Regions from separate parts of the Serratia marcescens subsp. marcescens ATCC 13880 genome, predicted to be linked through region 2. Evidence: predicted binding sites of a transcription regulator. Region 2 holds the regulator's gene; each other region holds the start of a gene.
What was found. Region 2 encodes PurR, which represses purine synthesis genes. Its sites were predicted from a motif close to CANGCAAACGTTTGCNTG; they were not measured.
Positions count from the first base shown of each region.

Region 1 (7,541 bases), 2.3 Mb from region 2:
GTAATGGTGCCGACCGTGGATCGCGGGTTGTGCGAGGTGGATTTCTGCTCGATGGAGATCGCCGGCGACAGGCCTTCGATATGATCGACGTCCGGTTTTTCCATCAGCGACAGGAACTGGCGCGCATAGGCGGAGAGTGATTCGACATAGCGCCGCTGCCCTTCGGCGTACAGCGTATCGAAAGCCAGCGAAGACTTGCCGGAACCGGACAGGCCGGTGACGACGATCAGTTTGTCACGCGGGATGATCAGGTTGATGTTTTTCAGATTATGGGTTCGAGCACCACGAACTTCGATATTGTCCATTTACACTTCCCGTCTTGATGATACACCGCGCCTGTCGCGATTTTTGCGGGGGATTTTGTGATGGATCTCGCAAAAAACCGGCACAGCCTGGTCGAAACGCATAATTATGACACAAAAAAACCTGAATGAATATCCAGTATGCGAATGCAACAAGGCCGATCGAAAAGACAATTCTGGAATGCAATTCGCACTTATCAACACGGGTGTGGTTTCGCACTCAGCGTGGTAAACTGACGCGTTTATACTGTGTAGAAATCAATCATCGGGAGAAGTGCTCATGGCCAGCAGAGGCGTAAACAAAGTAATTCTGGTCGGGAATCTGGGTCAGGATCCAGAAGTCCGTTACATGCCGAACGGCGGCGCAGTGGCCAACATTACCCTGGCGACCTCCGAAAGCTGGCGTGACAAGGCGACCGGCGAACAGAAAGAGAAGACCGAATGGCACCGCGTCGTGCTGTTCGGCAAACTGGCCGAAGTGGCGGGCGAATACCTGCGTAAAGGCTCTCAGGTCTACATCGAAGGCTCCCTGCAGACCCGTAAATGGCAGGATCAGAGCGGCCAGGATCGCTACACCACCGAGATCGTGGTTAACGTCGGCGGCACCATGCAGATGCTGGGCGGCCGTCAGGGCGGCGGCGCACCGGCAGGTCAATCTGCCGGCGGCCAGGGCGGTTGGGGCCAGCCTCAGCAGCCACAGGGCGGCAACCAGTTCAGCGGCGGCCAGCAGCAGTCTCGCCCGGCGCAGAACAGCGCACCGGCGACCAGCAACGAACCACCAATGGATTTCGACGACGATATTCCGTTCTAAGCCTGGCGACAGCGCTAAAAAAACCCCGCTCAGGCGGGGTTTTTTGTGCTCGTTAGCCGCTGATTTTCTGCGGCGGTGTCGCCAATCAGTAAATTGCTACCGGGTTGATGTTGACCTGGGTTGAACCGACATACAGCGGTTGCCCCAGTACGAACAGGAATTCCCAGGTTTTCGTGCGCACCAGTGGGCGGCTGTCGATCAGCTCCAGGTTATAGACGCCGCGTTTGGCCAGCAGGTACTGGTTGACCGGGAACTCTTCGTCATTTTTCGGGTTAGGGTAAACTTCGGAGGCCCAGGTATCACCGCCGAAGGCCACGATGCCTTGGTCGGCCAACCATTTCGCCGCTTCCATGCCGATGCCCGGTTCAACTTCCAGGAACTTTTTATTGTCTTTGCCAATCAGCTCCAGCCAGCCGGTATTGAACAAGACAACGTCGCCTTTGCGTAAACTGATGCCCTGCTTTTTAAGCACCGCTTGAATATCCGCAACGGAAAATTCGGTGCCGCCCGGAACGATCGCTTTATTATAATAAGCCGTCATATCGAGCACCACGCCGCGTGTGACCATGGGCGGCACTTTTTCCACGCCCAATTTTTTCACGCCATCTACGGTGACGAAGTCCGCCGCCTTATTGCCGTTATAATAAACGTTGTCGATGCCGATATGGCCAATGCCATTCAACTGGGTGCCGACGCCGGTCCAGGCATTCACCAATTCATCATTAAAGGTGAATTTATTTGGGCCAAGCGTTTTACCGTCCTGCTGACCAGGCTGAATATTATATAAGCGGAAGCTGCGGTGGCGGAACGCCGGGAAATCTTTATCGACGGGCACCGCCAATGGCAATGTCTTGCCTTGTTTTACCAACTGCACAGACTGTAATACGACCTCTGGCGTGAGCAGGTTGGCTGCGCCGATTTCGTCTTTTGCGCCGTAAACGGAAGGATACCAGTCTGACGACTGCGCGGCGGATTCTGCGGCGTGCGCGGGCACTGCGGCCAGCAAGGGCAGCAAGAGGGAGAGGCGATACAATGATTTCATCAGTGACTCATCCTTATAACGGAGTATTGCAGGGTGAATGAAAATGAGCCTCCGGAAATTGGCGGCGTGAGGCCGCCGAATAATAACCGGTGGAGAAAGAGGCTCATTTTTTAGTACGCGGGTGCTTTAGCGTAATGCTTTATAACGCGTGGTGAATAACCACCCGACGATGACTTCCTTATGCGGAAATAAATAACGCCGTGCGAGCGGCGTCATTGATATTATTTTTTCAGCTCTGCACTCATGGTGACGAAATTGCCCATGTAGGCGCTGGTGATTTTGTAGCCGCTTGCGCCGGCCTCTTGCGCTTTTTTAGCGATGAGGGCTTCGGTGGAGTCCAGCGTTCTGCCGGTTGCGGTCACGCTTTCTGCCGCGGCGTTAAACGACAGCATGGAAAACAGAGCGAGTGAAATAACGGTGGTCATGGTTTTCATATCTTTATCCTGTGTTCGAAGGTTCGAAAAATAAGGGTGTCCGGTACGACACGATGGAGCGAAGGATAAAGACGTCGGCCTGGTGAATAAATAACAGAATCGTCAATAAACTATTCCATTTTTGCGCATAAACTAATTCTATTATTGTCTTTGAAGGCGAATATGCCGTGCGAGGTGGGGAGCGGTCGTCGGCGAGCGAATGAAAAAAAGCCCCTTGCGGGGCTTTGAGCGCTACGCCGAGAAGCCGCCGTCGATGCTCAGACTGGCGCCGGTGATATAACCCGCCTGCGGGCCCGCCAGGTAGGCGACGAAACCGGCGATCTCTTCATCTTTGCCGTAACGGCCGATCGCCATCAGCTGCTTGAGCTGATCGGCGAACTCGCCGGCGTCCGGGTTCATCTCGGTATCCACCGGGCCGGGCTGCACGTTATTGACGGTGATGCTGCGTGGGCCGAGATCGCGCGCCATGCCCTTGGTCAACCCGACCAGCGCCGATTTGCTCATCGCGTACACCGCCGCGCCGCCGAACGGCACGCGCTCGGCGTTGGTGCTGCCGATGTGGATGATTCGGCCGCCGTCGTTCATGTGGCGCGCCGCCTCCTGGCTGGCGACGAATACGCTGCGCACATTGACCGCCAGCATGCGATCCAGGTCGTCCAGCGCCAGTTCCTCGGTGCCGCCCAGCGTAAATACCCCGGCGTTGTTCACCAGAATATCCAGGTTGCCGAAGTGGCTCACCGCCTGGCGAACCGCCTGCTGCAGCGCCGCCGCATCGGCGCTGTCGGCCTTGATGGCGAGGACTTTGCCGCCGGCGGTGGTAACGGCGCTCGCCACCGCTTCGGCGCGATCGGCCGAGGCGGCGTAGGTAAAGGCGACGGCGGCGCCCTCGCTCGCCAAGCGTTTAACGATGGCGGCGCCGATGCCGCGGGAACCGCCCTGAACGAATGCGACTTTGCCTTGCAGTGGGAGTGCTGTGGTCATGTTATTTCTCCAAAGTGGGTGAGGGTAAGGCGTTATTCCCAGTATCGGTGAAATGTCCGGCGGCCACTGTTCACAAAGAGCTTTGCCTGCCCACAACGAGAAAAGCCCCTTGCGGGGCTTCTTTCTTCCGTCGGTTGGCTGTCCGACGATCAGTTGAAGATTTCTGCGGTGCCGTACAGTTTGTTCTGACCACCGGCGGCGACGATGCGGTAGGAGCTGGCGCCCGACGCGGCGGCTTTGCTGGCCAGTTCGCTTTCCAGCGCGCTCAGGTTAGCGGCGCCGCTCACGGTGACGACGCCGATCTTCTGGGCGTCTGCAGCAGGTTGACTGGAAGGCAGGTCAGCGGCGAAGGTTGCGAAAGAAGCGGTAGCCAGCAGCGCAGCGGTAGCAAAAATTTTGACGTTTTTCATGATGCGTTCCTCAGAGTGTTTGTTAGGTGAGAGCCCGTTGTCTCTCGATGTGTTAAATACTAGTGCACCGGATGTGAATAAAAAATCGGAGAGTTTTGAGTATCTCTGTCAAATAAATTGATTGTTTTTCATCCGCTGGCGCGGGGCAAAAATCGCCACTACCCTTTACAGACGATCCTTAACCGGAGAAGCGTCATGACGATAAGCGCGTTTATCGGCAGTTGGGCGTTGGTGTCGTCGGTGTTCAAAAACCAGAACGGCGAGCTGAATTACCCGCTGGGCGAGCAGGTGTTGGGGCGCATCCACTATGAGGCCAACGGCACGATGGCGGCGCAGCTTTACAGCGCCGTGCGGCCGCGTTTCGCCGCCGCCGATTTGGCGCAGGGGTCTGAGCGGGAGATCCGCGCCGCCTTCATCAATATGATTTGCTACTTTGGCCACTATCAGGTGGAAGAAAGCGAGCAGCGGGTGGTGCATCAGGTCGAAGGCTGTTCGTTCCCCAACTGGGTAGGCAGCCGTCAGGTGCGTTTTTACGCTTTCAGCGGCGATCGGCTGACGTTGCGCACGGTGCCGCTGCAGCTCGGCAACGGCGTGCAGGTTGGCGAACTGGTGTGGCAGCGGACAGGGGCTTCGTCATGATCATCGTTCATCATCTCAATCACTCGCGGTCGCAGCGCATTCTGTGGTTTCTGGAAGAGCTGGGCGTGCCTTATCAGGTGCAGCGCTACGAGCGCGATCCGCAGACCATGCTGGCGCCGCCGGCGCTGAAAAAGATCCACCCGCTGGGCAAATCGCCGGTGATCGTCGATGGCGATCTGACGCTGGCGGAATCCGGCGCCATTATCGAATACTTGCAGGAAGCCTACGACGCACAGGGCATGTTTATGCCAACCGACTTCCACGCGCGTCAGCAATACCGCTACTGGCTGCACTACGCCGAAGGATCGCTGATGCCGCTGTTGGTGATGAAGCTGGTGTTCAGCCGTCTCGGCCAGCCGCCGATCCCCTGGCTGCTGCGGCCGGTGGCCGGCGCGATCGGCAAAGGCGTGCAGCGGGAATACCTCGACAAGCAGATCGCGCCGCACTGCGAATACCTCGAACAGCACCTGAATAAGGGCAGCTGGTTCGTTGGCAACGACTTCAGCGCAGCGGATATTCAGATGAGCTTCCCGCTGGAGGCGATGGCGGCGCGCGGCGCGTTGGATGATTGCCCGAAACTGCGCGGCTTCCTGCAGCGCATTCACGCCCGGCCCGCCTACCAGCGAGCATTGGAGCAGGGCGGTCCTTACGACCTGCTGAGTTAAGCGGATGGGCTATACTCGATGGGGTCATTCTTCATCGGAGGTAGCCCATGGCTACGCAAATCTTCGTTAACCTGCCCGTACGCGATCTGCCCGCCTCAATGGCGTTTTTTACCCAGCTCGGCTTCAGCTTCAACCCGCAATTTACCGACGATACCGCCGCATGCATGGTGGTCAGCGACACGATTTACGTGATGCTGCTGACCCACGACAAATTCAGGATGTTTACCCCGAACCCGATCGGCGATGCCAACCAGGCCACCGAAGTGTTGGTGTGCCTGTCGCAACCCAGCCGGGCGGCGGTGGACGAACTGGTGCGCAAGGCGGTCGCCGGCGGCGGCAACACCTACCACCCGCCGCGGGACTACGGCGTGATGTACGGCCATGGATTTCAGGATCTGGACGGTCATATCTGGGAATTGATGTATATGGATCCCGCTGCGGTGCAGACGCAATAACCCCGCCATGACGGCGTTCGCCGGGGCGACCGTCGTCCCGGTTTTATCGCGCGAGCGCCATTACCGCCGCTTTCTGCATAAATTGCCGCGATCTTTAGTTGATTAGACGCTAGGGAAGGCAGGATAATCGTTTGCCTTGAATAAACCACCATAAATCACCCGTACCGCGCGCTGCGAGTTAAACGTTTGCCTGGGTGCGCATCGCCGTTGGCGGTGTGGCATAAGGGCAAGGATGCGGAACGTGACCTAAACGATTACGTGGCGATCGGGCGCGGGCGAGATTACAGGCCTGCTGTGACGGGCCGATTCATGAAACACAGGGGAAGTAACCTATGTCGAACTCTCAAGCGAACCACGCCGCAAAACCAACCGGCGGGCTTGATGGCTATTTTAAAATTTCCGCGCGCGGCAGCAGCGTGCGTCAGGAGGTGGTGGCGGGGCTGACCACCTTCCTGGCGATGGTGTACTCGGTGATCGTGGTGCCGAGCATGCTGGGCAAAGCGGGTTTCCCGCCGGCGGCGGTGTTCGTCTCCACCTGCCTGGTGGCCGGTCTGGGGTCGCTGTTGATGGGGCTGTGGGCTAACCTGCCGATGGCCATCGGCTGTGCGATCTCGTTGACCGCCTTTACCGCCTTCAGCCTGGTGCTGGGCCAACACATCAGCATTCCGGTGGCGCTGGGCGCGGTGTTCCTGATGGGCGTGCTGTTTACCATTATCTCGGTCACCGGCATCCGCGCCTGGATCCTGCGCAACCTGCCGATGGGCGTGGCGCACGGCACCGGCATCGGCATCGGGCTGTTCCTGCTGCTGATCGCCGCCAACGGCGTCGGCCTGGTGGTGAAGAACCCGCTGGATGGCTTGCCGGTGGCGCTCGGCGCGTTCACCTCTTTCCCGGTCGTCATGACGCTGGTCGGCCTGGCGGTGATCTTCGGCCTGGAGAAACTGCGCGTGCCCGGCGGCATTTTGCTGGTGATCATCGCCATTTCCATCATCGGCCTGATCTTCGACCCGGCGGTGAAATACCAGGGGCTGTTCGCCATGCCGAGCCTGGCGGACGCTGACGGCAAGTCGTTGATCTTCAGCCTGGACATCATGGGCGCATTGCAGCCGGTGGTGTTGCCGAGCGTGCTGGCGCTGGTGATGACTGCGGTGTTCGACGCCACCGGCACCATCCGCGCGGTGGCCGGGCAGGCCAATCTGCTGGATAAAGACGGGCAGATCATCAACGGCGGCAAGGCGCTGACCTCGGATTCCCTTAGCAGCATCTTCTCCGGCCTGGTGGGCGCCGCGCCCGCTGCGGTTTACATCGAGTCCGCCGCCGGCACCGCCGCGGGCGGCAAGACCGGCCTGACCGCCACCGTGGTCGGCATTCTGTTCCTGCTGATCCTGTTCCTGTCGCCGCTGGCCTATCTGGTGCCGGTTTACGCCACCGCGCCGGCGCTGATGTACGTCGGCCTGCTGATGCTGAGCAATGTCACCAAGCTGGACTTCAACGACTTCGTCGACGCGATGGCCGGCCTGCTGTGCGCCGTGTTCATCGTGCTGACCTGCAACATCGTCACCGGCATCATGCTGGGCTTCAGCTCGCTGGTCATCGGCCGCATCTTCTCCGGCGAATGGCGCAAGCTGAACATCGGCACCGTGCTGATCGCCGTGGCGCTGGTGGCGTTCTACGCCGGCGGCTGGGCGATTTAAGCCCCTTGGGTTTCCCTCGCCCGCCGGGCGGGGGAGCCTGTTACGGCAATTCCCTTCTTAAGATAAGTCTTCTTCTGCTCTGCACCGCGTTTTGAAAGGCACAACAAG
Region 1 covers NZ_CP071238.1:4,604,955-4,612,495, reverse strand. Annotated here, with positions in the region: gene uvrA (excinuclease ABC subunit UvrA) at 1-305, opposite strand, end outside; gene ssb1 (single-stranded DNA-binding protein SSB1) at 583-1,113, shown strand; gene J0F90_RS22055 (cyclase family protein) at 1,199-2,155, opposite strand; gene J0F90_RS22050 (YdgH/BhsA/McbA family protein) at 2,377-2,589, opposite strand; gene J0F90_RS22045 (3-oxoacyl-ACP reductase family protein) at 2,821-3,570, opposite strand; gene bhsA (multiple stress resistance protein BhsA) at 3,720-3,980, opposite strand; gene J0F90_RS22035 (lipocalin-like domain-containing protein) at 4,176-4,619, shown strand; gene J0F90_RS22030 (glutathione S-transferase family protein) at 4,616-5,284, shown strand; gene J0F90_RS22025 (VOC family protein) at 5,332-5,739, shown strand; gene J0F90_RS22020 (NCS2 family permease) at 6,072-7,433, shown strand.
Region 1: the regulator PurR is predicted to act here: its motif matches at 5,915-5,932, upstream of J0F90_RS22020 (NCS2 family permease).

Region 2 (7,541 bases):
CGATTTGGTGTTCTTCCGCATCAACAACCGCGGCGTGGCGGATCATGTCGGCGTCTATCTCGGCAACGGCAAATTCATCCAGTCGCCGCGCACCGGCGAAGAGATCCGCATCAGCCAGCTCGACAACGACTATTGGCAGAACCACTACATCGGCGCACGCCGCGTAGTGACGCCGAAAACCATCCGTTAACTCCCTGCTCTGCGCGGTTGCGGCCCCGGTCGCAACCGCCTGCTCAAGCTATCGCCCATCGCACCTCCCCACGCGCATTTCTCGCTTTTCTTCCTGTTTTTTATGATGAAAATTGTTAAGATTGAATGACCACAATAAAAAACGGCCCATCTGGCTCCCGCCTCGGCGGGAAAAAAGTGGCGCTGTAAAGGAGGAAGCAATGTCGTTTGAATTACCTGCATTACCGTATGAGAAAAACGCGCTCGAGCCGCACATCTCCGCCGAGACCCTGGAATACCACTACGGCAAACACCACAATACCTACGTAGTTAACCTGAACAACCTGGTGAAAGGCAGCGAGTTCGAGGGCAAATCGCTCGAGGAGATCATCAAGACCTCCAACGGCGGCGTGTTCAACAACGCCGCGCAGGTGTGGAACCACACCTTCTACTGGCACTGCCTGTCGCCACAGGGCGGCGGTGAACCGCAGGGCGAACTGGCGGCCGCGATCGTCAAATCCTTCGGCTCTTTCGCTGCGTTCAAAGAACAGTTCACCGATGCCGCCGTGAAAAACTTCGGCGCCGGCTGGACCTGGCTGGTGAAAAAACCGGACGGCGCGCTGGCGATCGTCAACACCTCCAACGCGGCAACTCCGCTGACCGGTGAAGATAAACCGCTGCTGACCGTTGACGTGTGGGAACACGCGTATTACATCGATTACCGCAATGCGCGTCCAAAATACCTGGAAAACTTCTGGGCGTTGGTCAACTGGACATTTGCGGCGGAAAACCTGGCGTAAACGCAGGCCTTGCCTAAGTAACGAGGCGCAGCCAGAGGCTGCGCCTTTTTTAAAACCGGCGGGAGATCAGTTCAACGCGGCGACAAAGCTGAAAGCGATGATCATCGCCAACGCGCCGACGGTAGTGAACAGAGACATCTTCAGATCGGTATCCATGACAACTCCTTTAAAATGGGCTTTCCTAAGGATAAAAGGCGCACAATTAGTACGTCAAATCATTTTCCCACAGTTCGCCGATAAAATCTTGTTATCATTTCCCGGTTTATAATCTCGATTACCTCTTCCACTTTTGTTCAATATGCGACAAAATTCGCAGTTCACAACTGCGTACCGGCATCCATGCCCCTCCTGATTAAGCGCTGAAGACTTCAACACACTAAAAACTCAGTTTTCGCTTCTCTGGAGAAGGATCTACGTAGGCAAACGATTAACATCACACTTACATGCTGTAAACATGTGAGTTCAGGAGTCATTCCTTACATGGCAACGATTAAAGATGTGGCCAAACGCGCGGGCGTTTCCACCACCACCGTTTCGCACGTCATCAATAAGACTCGTTTCGTCGCCGAAGAGACCAAAGCGGCCGTGTGGGCCGCCATCAAAGAGCTGCACTACTCGCCGAGCGCCGTGGCGCGCAGCCTGAAAGTCAATCACACCAAGTCGATCGGCCTGCTGGCCACCTCGAGCGAAGCGCCCTATTTTGCCGAAGTGATCGAGGCGGTGGAAAACAGCTGCTACAGCAAAGGTTACACCCTGATCCTGTGCAACTCGCACAACAATCTGGACAAGCAGCGCGCCTACCTGGCGATGCTGGCGCAAAAGCGCGTCGACGGCCTGCTGGTCATGTGTTCCGAATACCCGGATCAACTGCTGGGCATGCTGGAGGACTACCGTAATATCCCGATGGTGGTGATGGACTGGGGCGCCGCGCGCGGCGACTTCACCGACACCATCATCGATAACGCGTTCGAAGGCGGCTATCTGGCCGGCCGTTACCTGATCGAGCGCGGCCACCGCGATATCGGCGCCATCCCGGGCCAGCTGTCGCGCAACACCGGCGGCGGCCGTCATCAGGGCTTTATGAAGGCGCTGCAGGAAGCGCATATCGACATTCGCGAAGAGTGGATCGTCCAGGGTGACTTCGAGCCGGAGTCCGGCTACAAGGCGATGCACCAAATCCTGTCGCAAAAACAGCGGCCGACCGCGGTATTTTGCGGCGGCGACATCATGGCGATGGGCGCCATCTGCGCCGCTGACGAGCTGGGGCTGCGAGTGCCGCAGGATATTTCCGTGATCGGCTATGACAACGTGCGCAACGCCCGCTACTTCACCCCGGCGCTGACCACCATTCACCAGCCGAAAGAACGCCTGGGAGAAATGGCCTTCACCATGCTGCTGGATCGCATCATCAGCAAGCGCGAAGAATCGCAGGTGATCGAAGTGCATCCGAAGCTGGTCGAACGCCGTTCGGTCGCCGATGGTCCGTTCATCGACTACCGCCGCTGATCATCTTCCCTGCCGGAGGCCTGCGCGGCTTCCGGTGCCGCCTCACTCAGCCACTCCTGATTCAGCGTCTCGCCATCGCCCAAGTACGCCAGCAGCCAGCTCATCGCCGGTGACGGTTTATCCTGTTGCCAGGTCAGGCAGCAGGGGCTGGCGGGAAACGGCTGCTGCAACTGCAACGCCTTCAGCTCACCGCACTGCACCAGCGGCAGCGCCAGATGCGCCGGCATCATGCCGACGCACAATCCGGCGCACAAACAGTCGAGCGCCGAGGTCCAGTCCGGCACCACCAGCCGCCGCTGGTTATCCAGCGTCCAAGTGACGCGCTTGGGCAGATTGCGCGAGGTGTCTTCCAGACAAAGCGCAGGGTATGGCCTCAACCGATCGTCATTCAATGGCCCTGCCAGCTGCGCCAACGGATGCTGTGGGCTGACTACGCACAGCCAGTTCATATCCCCCATGTCGCGGAAAGCGAAGCCGCCGCCGACCGGCACCGCGCGCGTGGCGCCGATCGCCATGTCCACCCTGCCGTCCACCAACGCATCCCACACGCCGTTGAACACCTCGGGTTGCAGCATCAGTTCAACGTCGGGGAAATGGCGGTAGAAATCCAGCACCAGCTGGCGGCTGCGCTGCGGTTTGACGATGATGTCGACTGCGATATTCAGCTGGCCGCGCCACCCGTTGGCCACCTGTTGACAGTGGCGGCGGGTGTCGAGCATTTTTTTGATAACAACTCGCGCATCCTTGATAAACAGCGCGCCGGCCGGCGTCAACTCCACATCACGGTGACGCCGCTCAAACAGCGGCACCGCCAGCCATTGTTCCAGTTGCCGCACGGTATAGCTCACCGCCGACGGTACCCGGTGCAGCTCCTGCGCCGCCGCGCTGAAACTGCCGGTGCGCGCCACCGCGTCAACAACTTCAAGAGAATATTCAGACCACATCGCTTTGCCTTCAATTTTTTTAACAGCACTTTGCAAATATTACCGTTTCACAAGCAGAGATCCAGCCGGATACACTGGCCGGCGCTAAAAACCTGCGACACTAAAATATTAACGAGAAATACCATGCGAAACTCCTTTGGTTTTATGTTCTACCTCGCCGGCCTGAGCATGCTGGGTTATCTGGCGACCGATATGTACCTGCCCGCCTTCGGCGCCATGCGGGAGGAACTGCAAATTTCCGCCGGCGCGGTCAGCGCCAGCCTGAGCATCTTTCTGGCCGGCTTCGCCTTCGCGCAGTTGCTGTGGGGGCCGCTCTCCGACCGACTGGGCCGCAAACCGGTATTATTGATTGGCCTGTCGCTGTTCGCGCTCGGCTGCCTGGGCATGCTGTGGGTGGAAAATGCCGTGCAGCTCTGGATACTGCGCTTTATTCAGGCCGTCGGCGTCTGTTCCGCCGCCGCCATCTGGCAAGCGCTGGTGGTCGACCGCTACCGCGAAGGCCAGGCCAACCGCGTATTCGCCACCATCATGCCGCTGGTGGCGCTGTCGCCGGCGTTGGCGCCGCTGCTTGGCGCCTGGCTGCTGAACCACGCCAGCTGGCGCGCGATCTTCGCCGTGCTGTTGGCCATCACCGCCCTGCTGCTGCTGCCGACGTTGCTGCTCAAAGATCGCGCCAAAACGCAACCCGCCGCCGATGCGCCAAAAAGCGGCGTCAGTTTTTGGCAATTATTGAAATCCCCGGTGTTCAGCGGCAACGTCGCTATGTACGCCGCCTGCTCGGCCGGCTTCTTTGCCTGGCTGACCGGCTCGCCGTTCATCCTCGGTGATATGGGCTACGGCCCGAGCGACATCGGTCTGAGCTATGTGCCGCAGACGCTGGCTTTCCTGTTGGGGGGCTATGGCTGCCGCGCCGCGCTCAAGCGCATCAATGGCAAAACCCTGCTGCCGTGGCTGCTGGTAGCTTATGCTGTCAGCATGGTGGCCCTGTATCTGGTGGCGACCCTGACCAATCCGACGCTCACCACGCTGCTGATCCCGTTCTGCGTCATGGCGCTGGTCAACGGCGCCGGCTACCCGATCATGGTGGCGAATGCGCTGATGCCATTCCCGGAAAGCAGCGGTAAAGCCGCCGCGCTGCAAAATACGCTGCAATTGGGGCTGTGTTTTGTGGCGAGCATGCTGGTGTCGGCGTTTATTGCCCAGCCGCTGTTGGCAACGGTGACGGTGATGGTATCTACGGTAGTCCTGGCCGCGCTGGGTTATTTCCTGCAGCGGGGAAAAGCGGCCGATGCGCAGCAAAAGGCACAGCGGGAACATGCTAACTCAGCGTCATAATTACCAAGATTAATAATCACTTAAAGAATATGCGTGCCAAGTGCGATTTACAGTTGAGTCAACGCCTCGGCACGCCTATACTCAAAAACAACCTTGTAAAGTAACACCTTATAATCTCTATATCTCAATCAGCTATTGTGTACGCGCCTTGCGTCACACTCTTTTTTTAAAGAGGCGTTTATCCTGCGCCGTTTGCGTCGGGCCGTTTCTTTAAATTTCCTCTGTTCATAGTCGGATATCAGACGCCGCGGGCTTATTTCCCGTTGGTATACGTATGCACCCGCAGAAATTGTCTAAGCTGTTTCCTAACGGGTCATCAGTCAGAAGAAGGTGATGGAGAAGCTATGAGTTCATCGTGTATAGAAGATCTGAGCATCCAGGATAACCAGTGGTACCGTATCGCGCACGAAATGCTCGGTCTGGCCGGTATCGAAATCAACGGATCGCGCCCTTTCGATATTCAGGTTAAAAATCCCGAATTCTTTAAACGCGTTTTGCAGCAAGGGTCACTGGGCCTGGGCGAAAGCTATATGGACGGTTGGTGGGAGTGCGAGCGGCTGGATATGTTCTTTCAGCGCGTGGTCAGCGCCGGGCTGGAGAAGAAACTCCCCCACCACCTGAAAGATACCCTGCGTATCGCCGCCGCGCGCCTGACCAATCTGCAATCGAAAAAGCGCGCCTGGATCGTCGGCAAAGAGCATTACGATCTTGGCAACGATCTGTTTACCCTGATGCTCGATCCTTACATGCAATATTCCTGCGGCTACTGGAAAGACGCCACCACGCTGGAGGAAGCGCAGGAAGCCAAGCTGCGGATGATCTGCGAGAAACTGCAGCTGCAGCCGGGCATGCGTTTGCTGGACATCGGCTGCGGCTGGGGCGGCCTTTCCGCCTATGCGGCGAAAAATTACGGCGTGTCGGTGGTCGGCGTGACCATTTCCGCCGAACAGCAGAAGCTGGCTCAGGCGCGCTGCGCCGGGCTGGATGTGCAGATCCTGTTGCAGGATTATCGCGATCTGCATCAGCAGTTCGATCGCATCGTGTCCGTTGGCATGTTCGAGCATGTCGGGCCGAAAAACTACCGCACCTATTTCGACGTGGTGGAGCGCAATCTGGCACCGCACGGCCTGTTCCTGCTGCACACCATCGGCTCCAACAAGACCGACATGAACGTCGATCCCTGGATCAACAAATATATCTTCCCGAACGGCTGCCTGCCCTCAGTGAGACATATCGCCGAGGCCAGCGAAGGCCATTTCGTGATGGAAGACTGGCACAACATCGGCGCCGACTACGATCGCACGCTGATGGCCTGGTTCGAGCGCTTCAAACAGGCGTGGCCGCAGCTCGCCGAGCGCTATTCCGAGCGCTTCGAACGGATGTTCAGCTATTATCTGAACGCCTGCGCCGGCGCGTTCCGGGCGCGCGATCTGCAGCTATGGCAGGTGGTGTTCAGCCCGAAAGGCGTGGAAGGCGGCATCCGCGTCGCACGCTGAACGCTCCCCCTAATAAAAAAAGCCCCGGCAACCTCATCGCCGGGGCTTTTTTGTTCTTTCTAACCAGGCGGCTTAGCCGCAGTAAACGCGGATGATTTTATCGTCGCTGTCGCCAAGGAAGTTCAGGCGGCGCAGGTTGAAATCCATGGTGACGGCAGAGTTGTACGGAATGGCTCGCACCTTGGCGTCGATCCGCACGCCTTCCAACGAGGTCATCGGTTTGCCGACGAAGTTTTGATACTGCGATGCGCCACAGGTATCGTCCGCATCGGCCATTTGAGCGCCAGCGCCCTGCTCAGGCGAACTGCTGCAAGCGCTCAGCGCCAGCAACGCGGTTAACAACAACGTTTTCCCATAAAACTTCACGCGTTTCTCCTCTCTGCTTATGATTCGATGCCGGCGGTCACGCCAGAATCGCTGTCAGTCTTTGTGCGCCGGCGCCATCGCCGCTGCCAACGTCGCTTCCCGATTGGCCAGCACGCGCTCGACGGTGTCCACCACCGCCTGCGTTTGCGGATCGATCTCGATGTTCACCTTGTCGCCGAGGCGTTTCTTACCCAGCGTGGTGCGATCCAGCGTTTCCGGGATAAGGTGCACGCAGAAACGGTTATTCACCACTTCACCGATGGTCAGGCTAATGCCGTCGATGCCGATGAAACCTTTGTGCAGCACATATTTCATCAATTCCGCATTCGGCATGCGCAGCCATACCTGGCGGTTATTTTCCGAGGTATAAATTTTGGCCACTTCCGCCGTGCAGATAATATGGCCGGACATCAAATGACCGCCAATTTCATCATTGAATTTCGCCGCGCGCTCGATATTGACGATGTCGCCCAGCGCCAGATCGCCGAGGTTGGTCAGGCGCAGCGTTTCCTTGATCAAATCAAAGCTGACGCGGTTGCCTTCCACCGCGGTGACGGTCAGGCAGCAGCCGTTATGCGCCACCTGCTGCAAGCGCTCAGCGCCAGCAACGCGGTTAACAACAACGTTTTCCCATAAAACTTCACGCGTTTCTCCTCTCTGCTTATGATTCGATGCCGGCGGTCACGCCAGAATCGCTGTCAGTCTTTGTGCGCCGGCGCCATCGCCGCTGCCAACGTCGCTTCCCGATTGGCCAGCACGCGCTCGACGGTGTCCACCACCGCCTGCGTTTGCGGATCGATCTCGATGTTCACCTTGTCGCCGAGGCGTTTCTTACCCAGCGTGGTGCGATCCAGCGTTTCCGGGATAAGGTGCACGCAGAAACGGTTATTCACCACTTCACCGATGGTCAGGCTAATGCCGTCGAT
Region 2 covers NZ_CP071238.1:2,284,569-2,292,109, reverse strand. Annotated here, with positions in the region: gene J0F90_RS11040 (C40 family peptidase) at 1-190, shown strand, start outside; gene sodB (superoxide dismutase [Fe]) at 390-968, shown strand; gene cydH (cytochrome bd-I oxidase subunit CydH) at 1,035-1,124, opposite strand; gene purR (HTH-type transcriptional repressor PurR) at 1,449-2,474, shown strand; gene punR (DNA-binding transcriptional activator PunR) at 2,462-3,418, opposite strand; gene punC (purine nucleoside transporter PunC) at 3,542-4,753, shown strand; gene cfa (cyclopropane fatty acyl phospholipid synthase) at 5,098-6,249, shown strand; gene J0F90_RS11005 (I78 family peptidase inhibitor) at 6,322-6,615, opposite strand; partial or broken gene J0F90_RS11000 (riboflavin synthase) at 6,670-7,197, opposite strand; gene J0F90_RS10995 (riboflavin synthase) at 7,314-7,541, opposite strand, start outside.

Region 3 (7,541 bases), 1.5 Mb from region 2:
GGCAATACTCAGCCGGCCACCCAGCAGTAAGCTATTCTCAGCCACAAAAGAAAGGAGCAGTAAATGGGGATTATTTCCTGGATTATCTTCGGCCTGATCGCCGGTATTTTGGCTAAGTGGATCATGCCCGGCAAAGACGGCGGCGGCTTTATTCTGACCGTCGTGCTGGGGATCATCGGCGCCGTGGTCGGCGGCTATATCAGCACCTTCTTCGGCTACGGCAAGGTTGACGGCTTCAACTTCGGCAGCTTCGTGGTGGCGGTTATCGGCGCCATCGTGGTGCTGTTCGTGTACCGCAAAATTCGCAGCTAAGGCGAATGCCATAAGTCAAAAGGGCAGCCCTTGGGCTGCCCTTTTCGTTACTTCTGCTCCGCCGGTTCGTCCGGCGCGTCGAGCACCTCTTCTTTCTTCCGGAACAGGCTGATGACCTTGAACAGCAGGCTCAAGCCAATGCCGACGATGGTCGCCAGCGCCATGCCTTTCAGCTCCGCCGCGCCGATATGCACCTTGGCGCCGCTCACGCCGATAATCAGGATCACCGAGGTTAAAATCAGGTTTTGCGCTTTGTTGTAATCCACTTTGGACTCGATCAGCACGCGAATGCCCGAGGCGCCGATCACGCCGTACAGCAGCAGGGAAACGCCGCCCATCACCGGCACCGGCACCGCCTGGATCGCCGCCGCCAGCTTGCCGATGCAGGACAGCAGGATCGCCAGCACCGCCGCGCCGCCGATCACCCAGGTGCTGTAGACCTTGGTGATGGCCATCACGCCGATGTTCTCGCCGTAGGTGGTATTCGGCGTGGAGCCGAAGAAGCCCGAGAATACCGTCGAGATGCCGTTGGCGAACATCGAGCGGTGCAGGCCCGGATCGCGGATCAGGTCTTTCTTCACGATGTTGGCGGTCACCACCAGGTGGCCGACGTGCTCGGCGATCACCACCAGCGCCGCCGGCAGAATGGTGAAGATGGCGAACCACTCAAAGCGCGGGGTGTAAAAGGTCGGCAGTGCGAACCAGTGCGCCTCGCGGATCGGGGTCAAATCCACCACGCCCATAAAGAACGACAGCGCATAGCCCACCAGCACGCCGATCAGGATCGGGATAATCGCCAGGAAGCCGCGGAACAGCACCGAGCCGAGCACCGTGACCGCCAGCGTCACCAGCGAAATGGTGATGGTGGTCGAGTCGGCGCTGGCGCCTTCCGCCGGCAGCAGGCCCGCCATGTTGGCCGCCACGCCCGCCAGCTCCAGGCCGATGACGGCGACGATCGCCCCCATCGCCGCCGGCGGGAACATCACGTCCAGCCAACCGGTGCCGGCCTTTTTCACGATCAGCGCCACCAGGCAGAACAGCACGCCGCACATGATGAAACCGCCCAACGCCACTTCGTAACCGAGCGGCAACAGCAGCAACACCGGCGAGATAAACGCGAAACTGGAACCGAGGTAGGCCGGGATCTTGCCTTTACAGATGAACAGATACAGCAGCGTGCCGATGCCGTTGAACAACAGCACGGTCGCCGGGTTGATCTTGAACAGGATAGGCACCAGCACGGTGGCGCCGAACATGGCGAACAGGTGCTGGAAGCTGAGCGGAATGGTCTGGAGCAGCGGCGGGCGCTCGCTGACGCCGATGGCGCGACGGGTCATGGGTGCTTTTCCTCTGAGTCATTAATCGTTATGCAAGCTGAATTGTCTATGCTCAATGGATTTCAAGTTACAGCCAGGCGGCCAGGGCAATAATCCCCAGAAGCTTATATCAAATAAGTGACTGGGGTTATTGCCTGCAGCCAACAACGCTGTAGCTTGAAAGACGAAGAGCATAAAAAAGCCGACTCGTTAAGTCGGCTCAAATGTTTACTTGGTACCAAATATCTTGTCGCCCGCATCGCCCAGGCCCGGCACGATGTAGCCCTTGTCGTTCAGACACTGATCGATGGAGGCGGTGTACAGTTCAACGTCCGGATGCGCTTTCTCCAGCGCGGCGATGCCTTCCGGCGCCGCAACCAGGACCAGCACCTTGATGCTGTGGCAACCGGCTTTCTTCAGCAGATCGATAGTGGCGATCATCGAACCGCCGGTGGCCAGCATCGGGTCGACGACCAGCGCCATGCGCTCTTCGATGTTGGAAACCAGTTTCTGGAAGTACGGCACCGGCTCCAGGGTTTCTTCGTCGCGGTATACGCCCACCACGCTGATGCGCGCGCTCGGCACGTGCTCCAGCACCCCTTCCATCATGCCCAGGCCTGCGCGCAGGATTGGCACTACGGTAATCTTTTTCCCTTTGATCTGATCCACTTCAACTGGCCCGCACCAGCCTTCGATGGTGACTTTTTCCGTCTCCAGATCGGCGGTCGCTTCATAGGTCAGTAAACTACCCACTTCTGAGGCCAGCTCACGGAAGCGTTTGGTGCTGATGTCATTTTCGCGCATCAGGCCAAGCTTGTGTTTTACCAGCGGGTGTTTCACCTCAACGATCTTCATCATTTTTCTCCTATTAAGGTGGTTGCGGCCAAAAAAATCGCGGGATTATACCTCCTTTTTTTCGCCGCGCCACCCACAATAGCCCGATCGGGATCAACAAAAGTTTGAATATCAGTATAGATGACGAAAAAGCGAAGCCGGTTCACAAGCCGCTCGCAAACGTTTGCCTGCGCTGTTAGAATTGCCGCGCCTTATTCCGGAATCAACATCGGAAGCACAGTTTTCAAACCGCAAACCGTCGTGGGGAATCGCGCAGTGACCGACAAAACCTCTCTCAGCTATAAAGACGCAGGTGTCGATATCGATGCAGGCAACGCATTGGTAGATCGCATCAAAGGTGTAGTTAAACAGACCCGTCGCCCGGAAGTGATGGGCGGTCTGGGCGGGTTTGGCGCCCTGTGTGCGTTGCCGCAGAAATACCGCGAGCCGGTGCTGGTTTCCGGTACCGACGGCGTGGGCACCAAACTGCGTCTGGCGATGGATTTGAAACGCCACGACACCATCGGCATCGATCTGGTGGCGATGTGCGTCAACGATCTGGTGGTTCAGGGCGCCGAGCCGCTGTTCTTCCTCGACTACTACGCGACCGGCAAGCTGGATGTGGACACCGCGGCCAGCGTGATCACCGGCATCGCCGAAGGCTGCAAACAGTCCGGCTGTGCGCTGGTGGGCGGCGAAACCGCTGAAATGCCGGGCATGTACCACGGCGAAGACTACGACGTGGCCGGTTTCTGCGTCGGCGTGGTCGAAAAATCCGAGATCATCGACGGCAGCAAAGTGCAGTCCGGCGATGCGCTGATCGCCCTGGGCGCTTCCGGCCCGCACTCCAACGGCTACTCGCTGGTGCGCAAGATCCTGGAAGTGAGCAACACCGATCCGACCGCCACTCAGCTGGAAGGCAAGCCGCTGGCCGACCACCTGCTGGCGCCGACCAAAATTTACGTGAAGTCCGTGCTGGAGCTGATCGAGAAGGTTGACGTACACGCCATCGCTCACCTCACCGGCGGCGGCTTCTGGGAAAACATTCCGCGCGTGCTGCCGGAAGGCATGCAGGCGGTGATCGACGAAGCCAGCTGGCAGTGGCCGGCGGTGTTCACCTGGCTGCAGCAGGCCGGCAACGTCAGCCGTCATGAAATGTACCGCACCTTCAACTGCGGCGTAGGCATGGTCATCGCCCTGCCGGAAGCCGAAGTGGAAGCGGCCATCGCGCTGCTGACCGCGGCAGGTGAAAAAGCGTGGAAAATCGGTAAACTGACCGCCTCTTCCGACGAACAACAAGTGGTCATCAACTGATGAAAAAGATCGTGGTGTTGGTCTCCGGCCAGGGGAGCAATCTCCAGGCGCTGATTGACGCCTGCCAGCAGGGCCGCATCGCCGCCGAAATCGTGGCGGTGTTCAGCAACAAGGCGCAGGCTTATGGCCTGCAACGCGCCGAAGCGGCGGGCATCGCCGCCCAGGCGCTGGATGCCAAGGCCTACGCCGATCGCACGGCGTTCGACGCCGCATTGGCGGACGCCATCGACCAGCACCAGCCCGATCTGGTGGTGCTGGCCGGCTACATGCGCATCCTCAGCCCGCAGTTCGTGCAGCGTTATGCCGGCCGCATGCTGAACATCCACCCTTCCCTGCTGCCGAAATACCCGGGGCTGCATACCCACCGTCAGGCCATTGACAACGGCGACAGCGAACACGGCACCTCGGTGCACTTCGTGACCGAACAGCTCGACGGCGGCCCGGTGATCTTGCAGGCCAAGGTGCCGATTTTCGCTGACGACGAAGAGGATGACGTAGTTGAACGGGTGCAAACCCAGGAACACACGATCTATCCGCTGGTGGTGAGCTGGTTCGTCGACGGCCGCCTGGCGATGCGCGACGGCGCCGCCTGGCTGGACGGCGAACGCCTGCCTGAGCAGGGTCACGCCGCCGACTGATGCGCGCAGCCTGAACCTTGCCTAAACGGCGCCCGCGCGGCGCCGTTTTTTTTCGCCTTCATCCATTCTGTGAAGTTATACTTTGCACAATTTCACGGCACAGAGGAGCCCACATGTCCAGCACTGCCAGCGTCAGGTTACGCCCATTGGAACGGGACGATCTGTCGTTCGTCCACCAGATGGACAACAACGCCAGCGTCATGCGCTATTGGTTTGAAGAACCCTACGAAGCCTTTGTCGAGCTTTCCGATCTCTACGACAAACACATCCACGATCAGAGCGAGCGCCGCTTTATCATCGAGCACGAAGGCGCCAAGGTCGGCCTGGTAGAGCTGGTGGAGATCGATCACATCCACCGCCGCGCTGAGTTCCAGATCATCATCGATCCCGCCCACCAGGGCAAAGGCTATGCCAGCACCGCCGCCCGCCTGGCGATGGACTACGGTTTCTCGGTGCTGAACCTGTACAAGCTGTACCTGATCGTCGATAAGGAGAACCCGAAGGCGATCCACATCTACAGCAAGCTGGGCTTCAACGTGGAAGGCGAGCTGATCGACGAGTTCTTCGTCAACGGCGAATACCGCACCGTGCTGCGCATGTGCATCTTCCAGCCGCAATATCTGGCGAAGTTCAAAACGCCAAGCGATAAGCCGCTGGTGAAGTGACAATTCGCGAGAAAAAAAAGAGAAAACCCGCACAGGCGGGTTTTTTATTGGAAAATAAGCGACTAGTATTAATGGATACTATTTTATCGTCAGGAAATAATCTGATGAATACGAAAGCAAATAATATTCCTCAAGATAATTAATCGAACAATAATTAATAGTGATAATAATAGTTACCCTCTGCCTCTACAAAGGAAAAATGCCATGACGACCGTCTCAAACCTGCTGCTTTTTATCGGCCTGGCGATGCTCGCCATCGCCGCCGGCCTGAATACCTATAGCGGCCACGCCTCCGCAGATCCCAATAGCACCCCGCTGTTTTCCTCACTCTGGTGGACGCGCTGGTTCCCGCTCTATGCCTCGGGGGCTGCGTTGCTGCTGGTGGGGGGCGTGTTGAAGCTCGCCGATAAAACGCGTTAAGAACCATGTGATGGTATGGCGCTTAGAGGTTAATTATTTTTCTTGCCCAGCCTACGCATCAGCCATCCACGCAGTGGCTTTTCGGCCGGTGACAAATCGTCAACGGTCTCCAAAGCGATATCCGGCACGTTTTCCTGTGCCGCAACATTGCGCGCATGCTGACAATGCGCCTGATACTCCGCTTCGTTTTGATACAGGTGGGGCTGCCACTTCAGCCAGAAAGCCTCAGCATGTCGCAGGGACTCCCATTCATTAATCGACCAGGCCACGACGAAAATCGCCATCAACAGATAGGCAAAGAAGAAGAATACTCCCCACAATGGGCTGTTATCTGTCGCGCTGCCTCCGCTTTCCGACAATGGAAACACGGTGATGTAGAATCCCCACGTGATAGCCAACGCGCTAATGATTAGGAACACAAACAGCGAAACACGCTGGTGTAGCAGCCGGCAGCCATCCAAGGAAAAAACGTCGTTTTTGTTCGAAGTGAGGGAGGTGCGGCGCAAGAAACAGTTCAGCGCAAGATCGCTCAATGCCACTGGCGCGCGGCCCAGATAATCTACCAGTTGGTGCGCCACCCAGACCGGTAAACGGATGCCGATACTTTCATAGAGTGCTTTGGTTCGCAGCGGCACCATTCCATTCTGCGGCCCATCCCGCAACCCCTGAATGCGTGACAGAACAGACTGACGTTTAACATCGCTGACTCGATCAAACTGGTTATTGCGGCGACTGTCGTAATTCTTTGACCCGCGTGAATACCACCATTTTACCACTGAAATAAAAACAGGAGATAATAACGTTAGCGTGGGAATAACAATATCTTTGATATAATTCGTATCAATAGTCATGCATACATGTCCTTATATATAAATTGCAGAGCATTTATTAGGGATAATATAATGAATAATGAAGGATTGGATAAAGCAAACTCACAAGCTGTGAGATTTATGCCAAAAATGTAATCTATATCGTCTCAATGCGTCTGTAAATCCAGATGGAATAAAAAGTCATAGACACGGCATAACAACATCGGAATATCGATGCGACGGAGAACAAAAACCTCCGTCGCTCATCCCTCACCCATACCGCCCGGTAATATAATCCTCGGTGCGGCGCTGGCGCGGCGAGGTGAAAATGGCGTCGGTGTCGTTGTACTCCACCAGCCGGCCCTGATGAATAAAGGCGGTGTAGTCGGAGACGCGCGCCGCCTGCTGCATGTTGTGCGTCACCAGCACCACGCTATAGCGCAGCTTGAGTGCGGAAATCAGCTCTTCGATGGTCAGCGTGGAGATCGGATCCAGCGCCGAGGTCGGCTCGTCGAGCAGCAACACCTCCGGCTCGATGGCGATGGCGCGCGCGATCACCAGGCGCTGCTGCTGGCCGCTGGACAAGCGGAACGCATTTTCGCGCAGCCGGTCCTTCACCTCATGCCACAGCGCGGCGGCGCGCAGCGAACGCTCCACCGCTTCATCCAGCAAGCGCCGGTCGCGCACGCCCTGCAGCCGCAGGCCGTACACCACGTTTTCATAGATCGATTTCGGGAACGGGTTCGGCCGCTGGAACACCATGCCCACCCGCCGCCGCAGCGCCGCCACGTCGATCTGCGCGCCGGAGATCGCCGCGCCGTTCAGCTGTAGATCGCCCTCGATGCGGCAGTTGTCCACCAGATCGTTCATGCGGTTGAAACAGCGCAGCAGCGTCGATTTGCCGCAGCCCGAGGGACCAATCAAAGCCGTCACCCGGTGTTTCGGGATGCGTAACGAGATATCGTGCAGCACCTGTTTGTCGCCATAAAACAGATTCAGGCCGTTGACCGCCAGCGCGGTCTGTTCATCGTCGAGATGCTGGACATCCAGCCGGGGCAAACTGCCTGGCGTCATCAAACCCATTACGCACTCCCCAAAAATAGCGTCATTGTTACTGCGACCATGCTCGGTACCGCTCCCTCAACGAATGGCGGATACCCATCGCCGCCAGATTCAAACTCACCACGATCGTCACCAGCAGGAAGGCGGTGGCGAACACCAGCGGCCGCGCCG
Region 3 covers NZ_CP071238.1:3,749,732-3,757,272, forward strand. Annotated here, with positions in the region: gene J0F90_RS17955 (hypothetical protein) at 1-30, shown strand, start outside; gene J0F90_RS17960 (GlsB/YeaQ/YmgE family stress response membrane protein) at 64-312, shown strand; gene uraA (uracil permease) at 360-1,649, opposite strand; gene upp (uracil phosphoribosyltransferase) at 1,857-2,483, opposite strand; gene purM (phosphoribosylformylglycinamidine cyclo-ligase) at 2,739-3,776, shown strand; gene purN (phosphoribosylglycinamide formyltransferase) at 3,776-4,414, shown strand; gene speG (spermidine N1-acetyltransferase) at 4,528-5,079, shown strand; gene J0F90_RS17990 (hypothetical protein) at 5,284-5,499, shown strand; gene J0F90_RS17995 (MFS transporter) at 5,529-6,350, opposite strand; gene pstB (phosphate ABC transporter ATP-binding protein PstB) at 6,579-7,391, opposite strand; gene pstA (phosphate ABC transporter permease PstA) at 7,420-7,541, opposite strand, start outside.
Region 3: the regulator PurR is predicted to act here: its motif matches at 2,636-2,653, upstream of purM (phosphoribosylformylglycinamidine cyclo-ligase).

Region 4 (7,541 bases), 1.1 Mb from region 2:
CCTCGCGGGCCAGATCGAACAGCGCCGAGTAGGCTTCCGGAGTGTTGAAGTCGTCGTCCATCGCTTCGCGGAAGCGGGCTTCGAACGCTTCGCCGCCGGCCGGCACGGCATCGGCGTCGGTGCCACGCAGCGCGGTATAGAGGCGCTCCAGCGCGGTGCGCGCCTGCTTGAGGTTCTCTTCGCTGTAGTTCAGCTGGCTGCGATAGTGGCCGGACATCAGGAAGTAACGCACCGTCTCCGCATCGTAATGGCCGAGCACGTCGCGGATGGTGAAGAAGTTATCGAGCGATTTGGACATCTTCTCTTTGTCGATCATCACCATGCCGGAGTGCATCCAGTAATTGACGTACGGGCCATCGTGGGCGCAGCTCGACTGTGCGATCTCGTTCTCGTGGTGCGGGAACATCAGATCGGAACCGCCGCCGTGGATGTCGAAGTGGGTGCCCAGCTGTTTGCAGTTCATGGCGGAGCATTCGATGTGCCAGCCCGGACGGCCCGGCCCCCACGGCGACTGCCAGCTCGGCTCGCCCGGCTTGGACATTTTCCACAGCACGAAGTCCATCGGGTTGCGCTTCACGTCGTCGATCTCCACGCGCGCGCCGGCCTGCAGCTGATCCAGATCCTGACGCGACAGCAGGCCGTATTGCGGATCGCTGTCGATGGAGAACATCACGTCGCCGTTGCTGGCCACGTAAGCGTGATCGCGATCGATAAGACGCTGCGTGATCTCGATGATCTCGGCGATGTGCTGGGTCGCGCGCGGCTCTTGATCCGGACGATCGATCAGCAGCGCGTCGAAGTCGGCGTGCATTTCCGCCAGCATGCGTTCGGTCAGCTGGTCGCAAGTCTCATGATTTTCCGCCGCGCGGCGAATGATTTTGTCGTCTACGTCGGTGACGTTGCGCACGTAGTTCAGCGAATAGCCGAGATAGCGCAGATAACGCGCCACCACGTCGAAAGCGACAAAGGTACGACCGTGGCCGATGTGACACAGGTCATAGATGGTTACCCCGCACACGTACATGCCCACTTTCCCGGCATGAATGGGTTTGAATTCCTCTTTTTGACGACTCAGGGTATTAAAAATCTTTAGCATCGGGAGATTCCGTGGTGTGCGTGATAACAAAAAAGATAACCGGGCTTCAGGTTTTACGCCCGGTAGCGTATTGAAACCTGAAGCCTGATCTATTGCAAGGTTAAGGCCAAGCTTTGCTGATTTCACGCGAAGAAAACGCGTAAAATCCGGCTGTCGGCATAATTGTTATAATATAACAACAAAACAATTACCACAGACAGTGCGCGGTTGACCCGCTGCTGACTCGCCGGGGCGGATATGTTATAAGGGCGGTCTGAATGTTCACTCGCTTTACGTGGCGTCTCACTTCATCTTGTTAGGATTAAAACTATGGTTACTTTCCACACCAATCACGGCGATATCGTCATCAAGACCTTTGCTGACAAAGCGCCGGTTACCGTTGAAAACTTCCTGAACTACTGCCGCGCCGGTTTCTACGACAACACCATCTTCCACCGTGTGATCAACGGCTTCATGATCCAGGGCGGCGGTTTCGAGCCGGGCATGAACCAGAAAGCGACCAATGCGGCTATCAAGAACGAAGCCAACAACGGTCTGAAAAACACCATCGGCACCCTGGCAATGGCGCGTACCAACGATCCGCACTCCGCCACCGCACAGTTCTTCATCAACGTGGCTGACAACGACTTCCTGAACTTCCGCGGCGAAAACGTGCAGGGCTGGGGCTACTGCGTGTTCGCTGAAGTGGTTGAAGGCATGGACGTGGTCAACAAGATCAAAGGCGTGAAAACCGGCCGCAGCGGCATGCACCAGGACGTACCGGTAGAAGACGTCGTCATCAACAGCGTGACCGTCAGCGAGTAATCGCGGCTGCATGAGTACGCTGTTCATCGCAGATCTGCACTTGTGCGCACAGGAACCGGCAATCACTGCCGGTTTTCTGCGTTTTTTACGGCGCGAAGCGATGCACGCCGACGCGCTGTACATCCTCGGCGACCTGTTTGAGGCCTGGATCGGCGACGACGATCCCGAGCCGCTGCACGCGGAGATCGCCGCGGCGCTGAAAGCGCTGCAACAGGCCGGCGTGCCCTGCTATTTCATCCACGGCAACCGCGATTTTCTGCTCGGCAAGCGCTTCGCCCGCGCCAGCGGCATGCAGCTGCTGCCGGAAGAAAAAGTGCTGGAGCTGTACGGCCGCAGGATCCTGATCCTGCACGGCGACACCCTGTGCACCGACGATCAAGCCTATCAGCAATTTCGCCGTAAAGTGCACAACCCGCTGATTCAAAAACTGTTCCTCGCGATGCCGCTGCGCTGGCGACTGAAAATCGCCGCCAAGATGCGCGCCCGTAGCCAGCAATCCAACCAGTACAAGTCGGACGCCATCATGGACGTCAACCCGCAAGCGGTCGAACAAACCATGCTGCGCCACGACGTGCACTGGATGATCCACGGCCATACCCATCGCCCGGCGGTGCACCGGCTGGCGCTGAGCAATGGCGAAGCCCATCGCGCGGTGCTGGGTGCCTGGCACGTCGAAGGATCGATGATCAAAGTCAGCGCCGACGCCGTCGAGCTGATCTCATTCCCATTCTGAATTCCGCACTGGCGCGAGAGTGAAAATTCGCGCTTTCGACGGTGAAAACCGGCGACGCAACCGTTTTCCTCGCCGTGCGCTCATGGTATGCTCTACGCCCTCATTCGGCCCTCAGCCGACGCCAGACAAATCACAGGAGCCTTACACCCATGGGAGCCAACGCCGCTTCAGCCGCCAATACCGGGGCGAAAATCGCAATTGTAATGGGATCGAAAAGTGACTGGGCCACCATGCAGTTCGCCGCCGAAGTCCTGACCCAGCTCGATGTCCCCTTCCATGTCGAAGTCGTTTCCGCTCACCGCACGCCGGACAAGCTGTTCAGCTTCGCCGAGCAGGCTACCGCCAACGGCTTTGACGTGATCATCGCCGGCGCCGGCGGTGCGGCGCATCTGCCGGGCATGCTGGCGGCGAAAACCCTGGTGCCGGTGTTGGGCGTGCCGGTGCAAAGCGCCGCGCTGAGCGGCGTGGACAGCCTGTACTCCATCGTGCAGATGCCGCGCGGCATTCCGGTGGGCACGCTGGCGATCGGCAAAGCCGGCGCCGCCAACGCCGGGCTGCTGGCGATGCAGATCCTGGCGCTGCACGACGCCGCGCTGGCGCAGCGTTTGGCGGACTGGCGTCAGGCGCAGACTGAAGACGTCTTGAACCACCCCGATCCGCGGGAGGACGCATGAAGCCGGTTTGCGTACTGGGCAACGGCCAACTGGGGCGCATGCTACGCCAGGCCGGCGAACCGCTGGGCATCGCCGTCTACCCTGTCGGCATCGATGCCGAACCTGAAGCGGTGCCGTATCAGAACAGCGTCATTACCGCCGAGATAGAACGCTGGCCGGAAACCGCGCTGACGCGCGAGCTGGCGACCCACAGCGCCTTCGTCAACCGCGACATCTTCCCGCGTCTGGCGGATCGCCTGACGCAAAAACAGCTGCTCGACCAGCTCGGCCTGGCGACTGCGCCGTGGCAGTTGCTGGCGAGCGCCGCCGAATGGCCGCAGGTATTCGCTGCGCTGGGCGAGCTGGCGATCGTCAAACGCCGGGTCGGCGGCTATGACGGCCGCGGCCAGTGGCGCTTGCGGCCGGGCCAGGAAGCCGAACTGCCGGCCGACGCCTATGGCGAGTGCATCGTCGAGCAAGGCATCAATTTCTCCGGCGAAGTGTCGCTGGTGGGCGCGCGCGGCCACGACGGCCGTTCGGTATTCTACCCGCTGACCCATAACCTGCATGAAGACGGCATTCTGCGCGCCAGCGTGGCGTTGCCGCAGCCCAATCCAGCGCTGCAGCGACAGGCCGAGCAGATGCTGGCGGCGATCCTGAACGAGCTGAACTATGTCGGCGTGATGGCTATGGAGTGCTTTATCGTCGGCGATCGGCTGCTGATCAACGAACTGGCGCCGCGCGTGCACAACAGCGGCCACTGGACGCAAAACGGCGCCTCCATCAGCCAGTTCGAGCTGCACCTGCGCGCCATCCTCGGCCTGCCGCTGCCGCAGCCGGTGGTGAGCACGCCGTCGGTGATGGTCAACCTGATCGGCACCGCTGTCAACGAACAGTGGCTGTCGCTGCCGCTGGTGCATCTGCACTGGTATGAGAAAGAGGTGCGCCCGGGCCGCAAGGTCGGCCACCTCAATCTGAACGACCCGAGCGCCGCCGATCTGCGCCAGGCGTTGCAGGCGCTGGCGCCGCTGCTGCCGGGCGAATACCAAAGCGGGCTGGCCTGGGCGCAGCAGAAGCTGGCCTAAGGTGCCGCCGCCGAAAGTAAAAGGGGTTAGCCTAAGGCTAACCCCTTTTTTATGACGACAATTTTAAACCGCCGCGCTTAATCAGAAAAAATATTCTTATTTTTCCTTAGCATACTTCTTATCATCAGATTCACACCCAAAAAACCGCTGATGCCATATCCAAGCGCTGTGACGATATGATTGCGCAAGAAAGGGTAATTAAGGGTCAGATCGTTAGCGATAAGAATCGAAAACCACGGCAACAATGCAACCAGCAATATGCCCGTTCCGTTAAAAAATCCCGCTGAAGCAAGGCCACGCTGCCAACGTCCGAGACGTTCGCGCAAAGGCAAATTTTTTAATTCCGGGATACTTTTAAGTGACCAGTAGATTTTCATTCCCTTCGTTCCTGGTGGTAACCCGCAGATAACACATTATAAAACACGAAAATAATACAGTTTAAAGACGACGCCTCTATTTCTGCCAAGCCGGGCGCTTATCACATCCGGCGTTATAAATAGCCGCATCAACCCTCATAACTGCGGAACAGCGCCTTGCCGCGCAGCAGCCGCACGCCCAGCCAGCCGCCGCACAGCGACAGCAGCAGCGCGCTGGCCAGCGGCAGCGCCCACCACAGCACCGGCGTCGGCGTCCACGGGAAGTCAAACACCCGGCTCTGCAGCAGCCACAGCGCCGCCTCGGCGCCCACCGCCGCCGCGATGCCCGCCACCAGCCCCAGCAAAGCAAACTCGCACCACAGCGTGCGGCGCAGCAGCCGTTTGCCGGCGCCCAGCGTGCGATAGACCACCAGCTCCTGCCGCCGCTGACGCATGCCGACCTGCACCTGCGCCAGCAGCAGCAAGCCGCCGCACAGCACCACCAGCACCACCATCACCTCCAGCGCGCGGCTGACCTGTTGCAGCACGCCGCCGACCTGTTTCAGGATCGCGCCGATGTCCAGCAGGCTGAGCGTCGGGAACTGGCGATTGAGCTGAGTCAGCATCTGGCCGTCGCCATCGTAGCGAAAGCTGGTGAGCCAGGTCTGCGGCTGGTCGTCCAGCGCGCCCGGCGGGAAGATAAAGTAAAAGTTCGGCTTCAGACTTTCCCAATCCACCTGGCGCAGGCTGGTGACTTTGGCGCTGAACGCCTGGGTATCGCCGCTGAAGGTCAGCGTATCACCCAGCGTGATCTTCAGCCGCCCGGCGATGCCTTCATCCATCGAAACCTCACCGGTTTTCGGCGGCCAATTGCCCGCCACCAGCGGATTGTGATCCGGCAGATCGGCCAGCCAGGTCAGGTTCAGCTCGCGGTTCACCGCCTCGCCGCCCGGATCGTCTTCATGCACCCGCTCGGTCGCCACCTGCTGGTTTATCTCGGTCAGGCGCACCCGGACGATCGGATAATAGGTTTCCGGCTTGATCTGGTGCTGCTGCAGGAAAGCTTTCACCTGCGGCACCTGCGCCTCGGTCATGTTGAGCAGGAAATAGTTCGGACTGTCCGGCGGCAGCTGTTGCTGCCAGCGTTCGAGCAGATCGCCGCGCAACACCAACAGCAGCGCCAGCAGCATGAACGACAGCGAAAACGCCGCCAGCTGGCTGATGGTCACCCAGGGCTGGTGCAGCAGGCGGTTAACCGCCAGCCGCAGCGCCAGGCTCTTGAGCGTGATGCGGCGCAGCAACAGCAGGCTGCCCCAACCGATGCCGCCCAGCAGCAGCGCCAGCACCGCCATGCCAGCCAGGATCGCCCACAGCAGCGTGCTGGCCCCCATCAGCGCCACCAACAGCGCCACCACGATCGCCGCCGTCACCGGCAGGAAGTAGCGCAGCGGCCAGACGTTGGCCGTCACATCGCGGCGCAGCACCCGCAGCGGCTGGGTGGCCAGCAGCTGGCGATACGGCCGCAGCCCGACCAGCAGCGAGATCAGCACCAGCGCGCCGAGCGCCCACAGCCAGGGCCAGGCGCCGGCGGCAGGCAACGCAGCCGGTAATACCGACTTCAGCAGGCGGATCAGCAACGCTTCAAACGCCAGCCCGATCGCCCCGCCGCACGCCGCCGCCAGCGCCATCACCGCCAGCCACTGGCCGACGATCAATTTACGCAGCGCGCCACGCCCGGCGCCGAGGGTTTTCAGCACCGCGATCAGATCGTAACGGCTGCGGCAATAGTGGCTCATCGCCACCGCCACGGCGGCGATCGACAACAGCAGCGTCAGCAGAGCCGACAGCAGCAGGAACTGTTGGGATCGCTGCAGCGACTTGCCGAGCGCGCTGCCGGACTCCTGCAGCCCGAACCAGCGCTGATCCGGCGTCAACTGCGGCGCCAGCCGTTCCTCGTAACGCTGAATATCCGGCTCGGCGCCGGCGAACATGTAGCGGTAGGTCAGGCGGCTGCCCGGCTGCACCGCTCCGGTCTTCTCGACGTCCGCCAGGTTGATCATGATGCGCGGCGCGGTCTGGAATGGATTGAAGCCGGCGTCCGGCTCCTGAATGATTTCACCGGCGATACGCAGCGTAGTGTCGCCCACCTCCAGCGAATCCCCCACTTTCACGTTCAGCAGCGCCAGCAAACGCGGCGCCACCAGCACGCTGCCCGGTTCGGGCTTGATGTTGGCCGGGCGCGTTTCCAGCTTGCCGTACAGCGGATAGGTCAGATCGGTGGCTTTCACGTCCGCCAGCTGCGGCCGCTCGCCGGCATAGGTCATGGTGGTGAACGACAGCTGGCGGCTCACCTTCAGCCCCTGCTGCTGCGCGTCCAATAGCCAGCCTTCCGGCACCGGATGCGCGCTGCGCAGCACCCGATCGCCGGCGATAAAATCGCGGCTCTGCTGGCTGAGCCCTTTGTCCATGCGATCGCTGATGCTGCCCAGCGCCAGCACGCAGGCGACAGAGAGCGTCAGCGCCAGCCACACGATCAGCAGCGACGGCGAGCGCCATTCGCGCCAGAACCAGCGCCAGATCATGCTTCCTCCCACAGCTTGCCTTCACGCAGCCGCAACCGCCGCTGGCAGCGCGCCGCCAGGGTTTCGTCATGGGTCACCAGGATCAGGGTGGTGTCAAAATCGCGGTTGAGAGAGAACAGCAGGTCGGCGATGCGATCGCCGGTCTGACGATCGAGGTTGCCGGTCGGTTCATCGGCGAACAGCACCCGCGGCCGGCCGCTGAAGGCGCGCGCCAGCGCCACGCGCTGCTGCT
Region 4 covers NZ_CP071238.1:1,174,617-1,182,157, reverse strand. Annotated here, with positions in the region: gene cysS (cysteine--tRNA ligase) at 1-1,096, opposite strand, end outside; gene ppiB (peptidylprolyl isomerase B) at 1,406-1,900, shown strand; gene J0F90_RS05470 (UDP-2,3-diacylglucosamine diphosphatase) at 1,911-2,633, shown strand; gene purE (5-(carboxyamino)imidazole ribonucleotide mutase) at 2,783-3,307, shown strand; gene purK (5-(carboxyamino)imidazole ribonucleotide synthase) at 3,304-4,371, shown strand; gene J0F90_RS05455 (hypothetical protein) at 4,449-4,748, opposite strand; gene ybbP (putative ABC transporter permease subunit YbbP) at 4,877-7,309, opposite strand; gene ybbA (putative ABC transporter ATP-binding protein YbbA) at 7,306-7,541, opposite strand, start outside.
Region 4: the regulator PurR is predicted to act here: its motif matches at 2,687-2,704, upstream of purE (5-(carboxyamino)imidazole ribonucleotide mutase).